Regions from separate parts of the Neobittarella massiliensis (ex Bilen et al. 2018) genome, predicted to be linked through region 3. Evidence: a T-box and tRNA genes for the amino acid it is inferred to sense, from the RefSeq annotation. Region 3 holds a T-box; the other regions hold tRNA genes.
What was found. A T-box is a leader RNA that pairs with one kind of tRNA and senses whether it is charged. The one in region 3 lies ahead of pheS (phenylalanine--tRNA ligase subunit alpha), so its partner is inferred to be a tRNA-Phe.
Positions count from the first base shown of each region.

Region 1: it encodes a tRNA-Phe, which carries the amino acid that the T-box ahead of pheS (phenylalanine--tRNA ligase subunit alpha) is inferred to sense. The anticodon was not compared.
Region 2: it encodes a tRNA-Phe, which carries the amino acid that the T-box ahead of pheS (phenylalanine--tRNA ligase subunit alpha) is inferred to sense. The anticodon was not compared.

Region 1 is NZ_JACOGI010000001.1:1,118,752-1,122,013, reverse strand. It holds gene H8K20_RS05200 (helicase C-terminal domain-containing protein) at 1-893, shown strand, start outside; gene H8K20_RS05195 (hypothetical protein) at 969-1,169, opposite strand; tRNA gene H8K20_RS05190 (tRNA-Val) at 1,456-1,531, shown strand; tRNA gene H8K20_RS05185 (tRNA-Asp) at 1,537-1,613, shown strand; tRNA gene H8K20_RS05180 (tRNA-Phe) at 1,619-1,694, shown strand; tRNA gene H8K20_RS05175 (tRNA-Gly) at 1,707-1,782, shown strand; tRNA gene H8K20_RS05170 (tRNA-Cys) at 1,841-1,914, shown strand; tRNA gene H8K20_RS05165 (tRNA-Gly) at 1,919-1,994, shown strand; gene H8K20_RS05160 (CarD family transcriptional regulator) at 2,342-2,857, shown strand; gene H8K20_RS05155 (hypothetical protein) at 2,854-3,262, shown strand, end outside.
Region 2 is NZ_JACOGI010000001.1:1,127,463-1,130,724, forward strand. It holds gene H8K20_RS05225 (VOC family protein) at 1-118, opposite strand, end outside; gene H8K20_RS14190 (methylated-DNA--[protein]-cysteine S-methyltransferase) at 315-863, opposite strand; tRNA gene H8K20_RS05235 (tRNA-Gly) at 1,017-1,092, opposite strand; tRNA gene H8K20_RS05240 (tRNA-Phe) at 1,097-1,172, opposite strand; tRNA gene H8K20_RS05245 (tRNA-Asp) at 1,178-1,254, opposite strand; gene hslO (Hsp33 family molecular chaperone HslO) at 1,332-2,207, opposite strand; gene H8K20_RS05255 (class I SAM-dependent methyltransferase) at 2,210-2,956, opposite strand; gene H8K20_RS05260 (YerC/YecD family TrpR-related protein) at 2,967-3,262, opposite strand, start outside.
Region 3 is NZ_JACOGI010000001.1:1,853,547-1,856,808, reverse strand. It holds gene pheT (phenylalanine--tRNA ligase subunit beta) at 1-737, opposite strand, end outside; gene pheS (phenylalanine--tRNA ligase subunit alpha) at 753-1,766, opposite strand; T-box leader at 1,853-2,089, opposite strand; gene acpS (holo-ACP synthase) at 2,229-2,585, shown strand; gene H8K20_RS08435 (GGDEF domain-containing protein) at 2,588-3,262, opposite strand, start outside.

The sequences.
Region 1 (3,262 bases), 730 kb from region 3:
AGCGCTACATCCTGCTGGTGCGCGCCTTCGGCAGTGAAGTGGTGGTACAGCAGCTGTGTCTCGATCCCGCCCACTTATTGCAGCAGGCCATGAAAAAGGGGCGGGCGGCGGTGCTCTTTTCGGCCACTTTCTCACCGCTCAGCTTTTACGCCCAGGTGCTGGGCGCCGATGAGCAATCCAAAAAATACCAGCTGCCATCGCCGTTTCCCCGCAAAAATCTGTGTCTGCTGGTAAACGGGGCCCTCAGTACCCGCTACCAGCATCGCCAACAGAGCGCCCCGGCCGTGGCCGACTGTATCGCCGCCGTGGCCGAGGGCCGGCCGGGGCATTATATGGCCTATTTCCCCTCCTACAGCTATCTGCAGCAGGTCAGCAACCTGTTTGGCGCCCAGTACCCCCATATCCCGCAGCTGTGCCAGCAGCCGGGCATGGATGAGGAGGCCCGAACAGCGTTCTTGCGGCGCTTCGACAGCGGCGGCGACACGCTGGTCGGTTTTTGTGTGCTGGGGGGCGTGTTCGGGGAGGGGATCGACCTGGTGGGCGATCGGCTCATCGGCACTGTGATCGTGGGGGTGGGCCTGCCCCAGCTGAGCACGGAGCTCGACGCCATGCGCGACTACTACGATCAAAAAAACCGTCAGGGCTTCGCTTTTGCCTATCAGTTTCCGGGCATGAACAAGGTGCTGCAAGCCGCCGGTCGGGTCATTCGCGACGAGCGCGACCGCGGAGTGGTGCTGCTCATCGACGACCGCTTTTTGTCGCCCCGTTACCAGATGCTCTTTCCGGCCCACTGGCAGGGTTTTGCCCGCACCGATTCAGTAGAGGCCATATCCGGCGCCGTACAGGCTTTTTGGCAGCAGCCGGCTGTCGGCGGCAACCAGAGCGGTGGGTGACGGCGGCAGATGTTATGTAAAAAGAGCGGCCCGCACCTATCTTTCCACTGCGCGAACGACCGCTCTTTTTTGCGCCTACCGGCCGGTCTCGCCGTCGGCCAGCTGCTGTACATAGCGTGCCATCTCTTTTTTCGAGGTCACCTGATGGGTGCCGTCGATGATCCGCTGTTGCGCTGCTGCCGGCAGGGCAGAAAAGTGCTCCATAGCGGGTACATTTTGTGCCAGAGCCATCCCAAATCCCATGGGCAGGTCCGAGAGGATATTTTTGTCTTGCATACGATCGCCGCCTTTCGGTAAAATAATATTGCCGCTTTAAAAAGGTGGCCGTTGCGCCCCACATATATAGTGTAGGCAAAAATCGGCCGGTCTTGCGCCTGGCGGCAGATTCGCCGCATATTTTTAATATCGGCCGGCCAGTGGTTTTTGGCTTCCTCGTGCGGTATCATCAAATAACAGGAAATAGCTGGTGGAATTACAGAAAGAAAATGTAAAAAAAGTGTTGACTTTCTACCACCGGTATAGTACAATAAATCTCGTCGCTGGGGAGACAAAGCGACACAACGGGAGCATAGCTCAGCTGGGAGAGCATCTGCCTTACAAGCAGGGGGTCACAGGTTCGAGCCCTGTTGTTCCCACCATTTGTGGCCCGATAGTTCAGTTGGTTAGAACGCTAGCCTGTCACGCTAGAGGTCGAGGGTTCGAGCCCCTTTCGGGTCGCCAATTATGCCTCTGTAGCTCAGTCGGTAGAGCAGAGGACTGAAAATCCTCGTGTCGATGGTTCGATTCCGTCCGGAGGCACCAGAGTTTTATTGTGCGGGTTTAGCTCATCTGGTAGAGCGCCACCTTGCCAAGGTGGAGGTAGCGAGTTCGAGCCTCGTAACCCGCTCCAGTAAAACGGGTGCAAAGCACTTGTCTCATTGTAAACCGGTCGTTCGATCGGTGTATAAGGCGCCATAGCCAAGCGGTAAGGCAGAGGTCTGCAAAACCTTTATCCCCAGTTCAATTCTGGGTGGCGCCTCCAATATGCGGGTTTAGCTCATCTGGTAGAGCGCCACCTTGCCAAGGTGGAGGTAGCGAGTTCGAGCCTCGTAACCCGCTCCAAAAAAAGCACTTGTCGGTTACGACAGGTGCTTTTTTATCTTTATATATTCCCTGTCTACCGTTTGCCTGCTCCCTCTAAAAAATAGCTTTTTTGGCCCCGGCGGCAAAAGTGTCCCCCAAAACCGGCCGGACAAGCGCTTTTAGGGCGGATAAACCTGCTTCATAGCTTATGTTTGGGGAAAATGCCTATGACAATTCCCGCGTCAAAATGTTATAATATAGCTACACACAATGTGCGGTTTGCTGATAAGACGGCGCGAGTGCCGGTCTTGCCAGTGGGCTGTGCGTTTTTTTGTAGCAGAACAGTGCTCTGTTCTGCCGGGCGTTCAGAGAGGACTGAGGGGTAAATGTTTCAGCAAAACGATACGGTGTTATATGGCGCCCAAGGCGTGTGCCGCATCGCCGAGATCAGCGTGATGGATCTGTGCGGCAACAAAGAGGAATACTATGTACTGCGGCCGGTCTACGACGAGAAATCTACGATCTTCGTGCCGGCGGCCAACCAAAAATTGTGCGATAAAATGCGGCGTATCCTCTCGGCAGAAGAGATCTACGCGCTCATACGCTCTATGCCCGACAAAGAGAATATCTGGATCGAGGACGAAAATCAGCGGCGCGAGGCCTACCGTACCATTCTGGCCGGCGGCGACCGGGTGCAGCTGGTACAGCTCATCAAAACGCTGTATACCCACCAGCAGCTGCAGCAGCAAAAGGGCCGCAAGCTGCACGCCTCCGACGAGCACTTCATGAAAGAGGCCGAGCGCATGCTGTACGAGGAGTTCGCCCACGTGCTCAAGATCAAACCCCAGCAGGTGCTGCCGCTCATCGTCGAGCAGATCGAGGTAGAGGACAAGATACAGTGAGCGAACATATCTTTGCCGACGGCAGTTATGTGCTGCTGCGGGATCGTGACGGCGTCTGGCAGGTCACTGGCCGCAGCGGGCAAAGATCAGAGCTCAAAGCCTGCCACAGCCAGCAGCGCGCGTCTGTGTCAAACAGCGAGATCGCCCGGGCGATGGCTCCTGATGCCGTACTGCAAGAGGCGGTGGAGCGCATCGGTTCAGTGCGCACGATACAGGCCCCCAGCAACAAGGTACGGCGCGAATTTTACCAGCAGGCCATGGATGCTTTCGATGAGCTGGAGTGGGTCCGGGTCATCAAGACCGCTTATCTGCGGGGCAAAGACCACTGTGCCCAGCCCTACGAAGAGGCTTACAGTCAGCGGGCCAAGAGCTATCTGCACGGCCAGCTGGCAATCGCACTGCATA
Region 2 (3,262 bases), 730 kb from region 3:
GCGAGACGGGCAGCCGGCACGGCGCAAAGCCAAACAGAGTCTTGAACACGCCGGCCATCTGCTCTGCCTTTTGGCTGCTGCCGGCGTTGATCCCGATATGATCTACTCGGTACTCCACGGTATATAGCCTCCCTTTGTAAAACCGGCGACTGAGTATTTCAGCGGCCGGGCAGTCATCTTTACCCAGTATACCACAGATTGCCCGGTAGTATGAACGGCAGTTGGCAGCAGCTAGCAGCAGTGGACGACCGTGGCGTTGCCATTATAAAACTCAGCTTGTATACAGGGTCCAAGCGGTGCGAAATTCCGCGTTTTCACTTTTGCAACCACTCCTGCTCCACTGCTGTCAGCTGGTCCCAGCGCTGGCGACAGACGGCATCAAATCCACCCCAGGAGCCGCCGTGCAGTACCGCCTGCTCCATATCCAAAAGAGCCTGTTTCATGGGTAAACCACCGGCGTAGCCGCGCAGATCGCCGGCTGTGCCCACCAGCCGGTGGCAGGGAACGATGAGCGAGACGGGATTTTGGCCGTTGGCCGCGCCCACCGCCCGGGGCGACCTACTGCCGATCATCTGGGCCACCTGCGCATAGGTATACCGCCTGCCGTAGGGGATGGCTGCCACCGTTTGCCAGACCTTTTTTTGAAAGTGGGTGCCCTCTAACAGGATGGGGACCGAAAAGTTGTAACGGCGGCCGGCCAGATAATCGGCCACCTGCTCTACCGCCTGCTGTATCAGCGGCGTACAGGCCGGCTGAGCGCCGTTAAAGCAGGTATTGGGACGCAGATAGAGCCCGCAGATGGCCCCGTCTTTTTCTAAAAACCACAGCGGACCGGCGACGCTGCGGTATCGATAGATGTACACGATGACTTTCTCTCCCCTCTTTAAAGCGCTGCAAAATACCGCGTGCCGCTTGGGACGGCGCAGACAGTGGCATCAGCTGAATTTGAGCGGACTTTGGCGGGCCGCCTTTTGACATGAAAAAAGCACGGTGCAAAACTGCACCGTGCTTTTACCTGGAGCGGGTTACGAGGCTCGAACTCGCTACCTCCACCTTGGCAAGGTGGCGCTCTACCAGATGAGCTAAACCCGCATCCTGGTGCCTCCGGACGGAATCGAACCATCGACACGAGGATTTTCAGTCCTCTGCTCTACCGACTGAGCTACAGAGGCGTAATTGGCGACCCGAAAGGGGCTCGAACCCTCGACCTCTAGCGTGACAGGCTAGCGTTCTAACCAACTGAACTATCGGGCCACATCTTCGCCCTGGGCGCCCCGCGACTGCGTTCTTCCCAGCGACGAATGTTATTATACAATACTCGTTTTTGCTTGTCAACACTGTTTTTGCAGTTTTTCGATTTCTTTTGCGGTAAATCGATATTTCTTGTCGCAGAAGTGACAGGCCACCTCGGTATCTTCACCTTTGGCGGCCATATCTGCCAGCTCGTCGCGGCCCAGGCTGATGAGCATCTGCTCCACCCGCGAGCGGCTGCAGTTACAGCGGTAATCGACTGGGAACTCGTCCAGGATATTGGGGGCAAACCCAGCCAGCACGCGGTCGATGATCTGTTCGAGCGCGAGGCCGCTGTCTAACATGTTGGTCATGGAGGGCAGGCCTTTGATATTCTCCTCCAGGCGGGAGATCTCGTCCTCGGTGGCGCCGGGCAACAGCTGTACCAAAAAGCCGCCGGCTACCTTGACGGTGAGATTGGGATTGACCAGCACCCCCAGCGCGCAGACGGTGGGTATCTGCTCGCTGGCGGCAAAGTAGGCGGTGATATCCTCGGCCACCTCGCCGGACACCAGCGGCACACTGCCCACGTAGGGGTCTTTCATGCCCACGTCTTTGATGACGTGCAGCAGGCCGTTTTGGCCCACGGCACCGCCTACATCCAGCTTGCCGTAGCGGTTGAGCGGCAGCTCTACCACCGGGTTTTGCACATAGCCGCGCACGCTGCCCCGGTCGTCGGACACGGCAATCACCGAGCCAGCCGGGCCGTCGCCTTTGAGGCGCAGCGTGAGGCTGGACTCCTCCCCCTTTAAAGAGCAGCCCATCATTGAGGCGGCGGTGAGCAGGCGGCCCAAGGCCGCAGTGACTACCGCCGAGGTCTTATGTATCTGCTCGGCCCTGGCGGCGATATCGGTGGTGTCGGCGGCGGTGATGACCACGCCCCCATTTTCGCTGATGGCACGCAAGATCCTGCCCATCGTCATCTCTCCTTACTGGCAATATATACGGCCCGCTGGCTGTCTTTTTGCAGCGGCTGGTCGCGGTACCCGCCACACACCTGCAAGACGCGCATACCGGCGGCGGCCAGAGCGCTCTCGAGCTGCTGGGGGGTGAAGTAGTACTGGGTGAACGACTCGTCATAGCGGGCAAACGACCCGCCCTGGCGGTCGAAAAAAGTGAGGTCTACATCGGTGGTGTTGTCCTCGGGGTAAAAGGTGTTCTGCCAGCCGCAGTAGGTGTCGCCCAGATCGTAGATATAGGCGTTGTCGCCCAGCACCTGGCTGTGCTTATAGTAGGTGTTGCAGTCGAACAAAAAGACGCCGCCGGGCTCTAAAAACAGGCCGATACGGGCAAAAGCCTGCCGCAGCGACTGCTCGCCGGTGAGGTGATTGACCGTATCGAGGGTGCAGATCGCGGCGCGCACGGTGCCGTAGAGGTCGAGCTCCTCCAGCGGCTGGTTCAAAAGGAGCAGCTGCACCCCGGCCTGCTGGGCGCGCTCACGGGCCTTTTGCAGCATCTCGGGCGAGATATCGGTGCCGATGACATCGAAGCCCATTTGGGCGCACAAAACAGACAGGCCGCCTGTTCCGCAGCCTGCATCCAGCAGTATCCCGCCTGAGATACCGTTTTGTTTGAGTTTTTCTGCGATGAAAGCCGCCATGGACGCCCGGTCGACATCGTCGGTAAAGGCGTCGTAAAAGGCGGCAAAATTGCCGTAATAACTCATTTTAAAAGCCCTAATCCTGTGCGTTCTCCTGCTCGCGGTCGAGCAGTTTGTCGTACCCGCCGCAGCCGTAGAGCAGCGAGCGGTTGACCCGGCTGATGGTGGCCGTAGAGGCACCTGTCTCTTTGACGATCTCGGAATAGACCTTTTTGGCCCGCAGCATTCTGGCTACGTGAAAGCGCTGCGCGATGGCCTTGAGCTCCTGGATCGTGCACAGGTCGTCGAAAAAGTCGTAGCAGTCGTCGATGTTGTCGATGGACACGATGGCCGTAAACAGGTCCTCGAAAGTATCTCTGGATAAGTTGCTGT
Region 3 (3,262 bases):
CGCAGCCGGTCGCGCATCCACTTGGGCGAGGGACCGATCTTTACATTTTTGACGACTTTGGCGGCGTACCGCAGGCAGTTTTCGGTCTCGACGTCCACTTTCAAGTAATCGCCGATATCCCCGCTCTCGTGTTCTACGCGGGGGTCGGGCAGCCGCAGCGGCTTTCTAAAGGTGGCGGCGCTCTCACGGGCCAGACCGATCATCGACAGACAGTCGGGCCGGTTGGAGGTGATCTCGAACTCCACCGCCAGATCGTCCAGCTCCAGCGCGGTGACGATATCCTCGCCGACGGTGTAGCTGCCATCCTTTAAGATCATGATGCCGTCGGCATCTTGGTCGGGGCAGTCGTGCTCGGTGAGACCCAGCTCGGCAAACGAACACATCATCCCGTTAGAGACCTGTCCCCGCAGCTTGCCTTTTTTGATGTGCACGCCGCCGGGCAGATAGGAGTCGTGCAGCGCCACCGGCACCACCGCGCCGGGGTACAGGTTGGTGGCGCCGGTGCAGATCTGGATGGGCTCCGCTCCGCCCACCTCTACCTGGCACACCACCAGTTTATCGGCGTCGGGGTGCTTTTCGATCGAGAGCACCTTGCCTACCACTACGTTTTTTATCTCGTCGGCCAGGTTCTCCCAGCCCTCTACTTTGGAGCCGGACATGCTCATGGCCTCGGCGTACGCTCGGGGCGCAGCGTCGATCTCGGTGTAGTCCTGCAACCATTTATACGAAAGGATCATCTTCTCTACCTCCTGTTAGAACTGGCTCAAGAACCGCTGGTCGTTCTCGTAGAACAGCCGCATATCGCCGATACCGTAACGCCGCATGGCCACCCGCTCCAAGCCGATACCAAAGGCGAAGCCGCTGTATACCTCGGGGTCGATACCGCAGTTTTGCAGCACCCAGGGGTGGACCATACCGCAGCCCAGCAGCTCGATCCAGCCCTCGCCTTTGCACAGGCGGCAGCCGGCGCCGTGACAGGCATAGCACTGGGTGTCCATCTCGGCCGAAGGTTCGGTGAAGGGGAAGTGGTGGGGCCGGAAGCGCACCACGCTGTCGGCGCCGTACAGCTTTTTGGTGAACACCTCCAGGGTTCCTTTCAGGTCGGCCATGGTGATGCCTTTATCCACCACCAGCCCCTCGATTTGGTGGAATACCGGTGAGTGGGTGGCGTCCACCGCGTCGGAGCGGTAGACCCGCCCCGGGGCAATGACCTTGATGGGGGGCTTTTGCGTCTCCATGGTGCGCACCTGCACCGGCGAGGTCTGGGTGCGCAGCAGGATGTTATCGGTGATATAGAAGGTGTCCTGGGTATCGCGGGCAGGGTGATCCGGCGGCAGGTTGAGCGCCTCGAAGTTATAGTAATCCAGCTCTACCTCCGGCCCCTCGGCTACCGAGAAGCCCATGCCCAAAAAGATCTCGGTCAGGTCGTCTAGCACCTGGGTCATGGGGTGCAGGCCGCCCTGCTGGGGCAGCTTGCCGGGGATGGTCACGTCCACCCGCTCGGCCTCCAGCTGGTTCTTCAGCGCCTCAGCTTTCATCTGTTCGGCCTTTTTGGCGATCGCATCGGCGATATCGGCGCGCACCTGGTTGGCCAGCTGGCCGATCTGTGGCCGCTCCTCGGCCGACAGTCCGCCCATCTGTTTTAAAATGGCTGTCAGCTCGCCCTTTTTACCCAGGTATCTCACCTTGATCTCATCCAGGTCGTCTCTGGCCGCCGCGATCTGCGCGATGGCCTGCTCCTTGATCTGCAGCAGTTTGTCTTTCATATCCGGCTCCTTTCACAGTGCGGGTCTTTTGCTTGGGGACGGCGCCGTTTTTGGCGCCGGGCAAATAAAAAAGCCCCCGTCCCCCAAATAGGGACGAAGGCGTAAAAGTCTCCGCGGTACCACCCTGCTTTTTGCTTAGAGCAAACACTCTTTTTGCCGCTAACGGGGCTGCCCGTCCCCACCTACCGGCCACAGGGGGCTTTCAGCGGGGCCGCTCGGGAGTGAACTTCGCACTGCTGGCCCTCTGAACCCTTCACAGCAGCCGGGCTCTCTCTGAAAAGAGGGGAAATAAGCGGTGTTACTCTCTCCGTCATCGCGTTTATATACTTTAAAATAGCACATCCCCCCGTGTTTTGCAACACATTTTGAAGCAGATATTTGTAATTTCTGCCGGTTTCCTCTATAATCACAGCAGAGGACTATCGCCCACCGGCGACGGTAAAGTATAGGGGAGGGATGTCGATGTTACGCTGCGGCTGCGATATTATCGAGATCGAAAGGATAAAAAAGAGCATGGAGGACCCGCGCTTTTTACAGCGGGTGTTCACCGCTGGCGAACGAGATTATTTTACCCAAAAAAACAGCGCTCCCCAAACGGTGGCCGGCGTGTTTGCCGCCAAGGAGGCGCTGGTGAAGCTTGTTGGTACCGGCTTTCGCGGGCTTTCCTTCACCGATATCGAAGTGGTGCACACCCCGCAGGGCAAACCCTATTACCGGCTGGCGCCGCGCGCCGCCGCCCGGCTGGGCGATTATGAACAGCTAGATCTCTCTATCAGCCATGATACTGGGCGCGCGATGGCTGTGGCGGTGTGCCTGTAGCGTTACCGCCCCTCGCCGGTGTCGCAGACTACCTGGTCTTTTCCCTGATGTTTGGCGGTGTACAGCGCCTGGTCGGCCCTACGGATAAGGGTCTGCCAGGCGCTTTTGTCTTGGGGAACCGCCGCGCAGGCGCCAATGCTCACCGTGACCGGCGACGGCTTACCAGCTGCGTGCAGCGCCAGTGCCCGTACCGCCGCACACATCTCTTCGCCCCGCCGGCGCACCGCCGCGGTATCCGCGCCAGAGCCCAGATATAAAAACTCCTCCCCACCGTAGCGCAGAATGTACTCCCCCTCACTCTGCAGGCAGCCCAGCAGCGCCTGACTGACCTGATCCAAGCAGGCATCGCCCATCTGATGGCCAAACTGGTCGTTATACAGCTTAAAATCGTCGATGTCGATCATCATCATGCCCAGGTGCTTTCCGTGCTCGGCGCAGTCGGCACAGATGGCCGGCAGCCGCAGGTCTAAAAAGCGGCGGTTGTAGAGCCCGGTGAGCGAGTCGTGCCCCACCAGGTACATGAGCTCCCGGTTCTTCTCGGCGATCTCCCGGTTTTTTTCGAGGATGAGCTGCGCCCCTTCATGCTGTCGCTTTTGCGACAGGTAGCGGTAACAGGCGATAAAGATCGCCACCGCCGCCAGCACGGTAGAGTTGAGGTACAGGCCGAAATTGTCCTG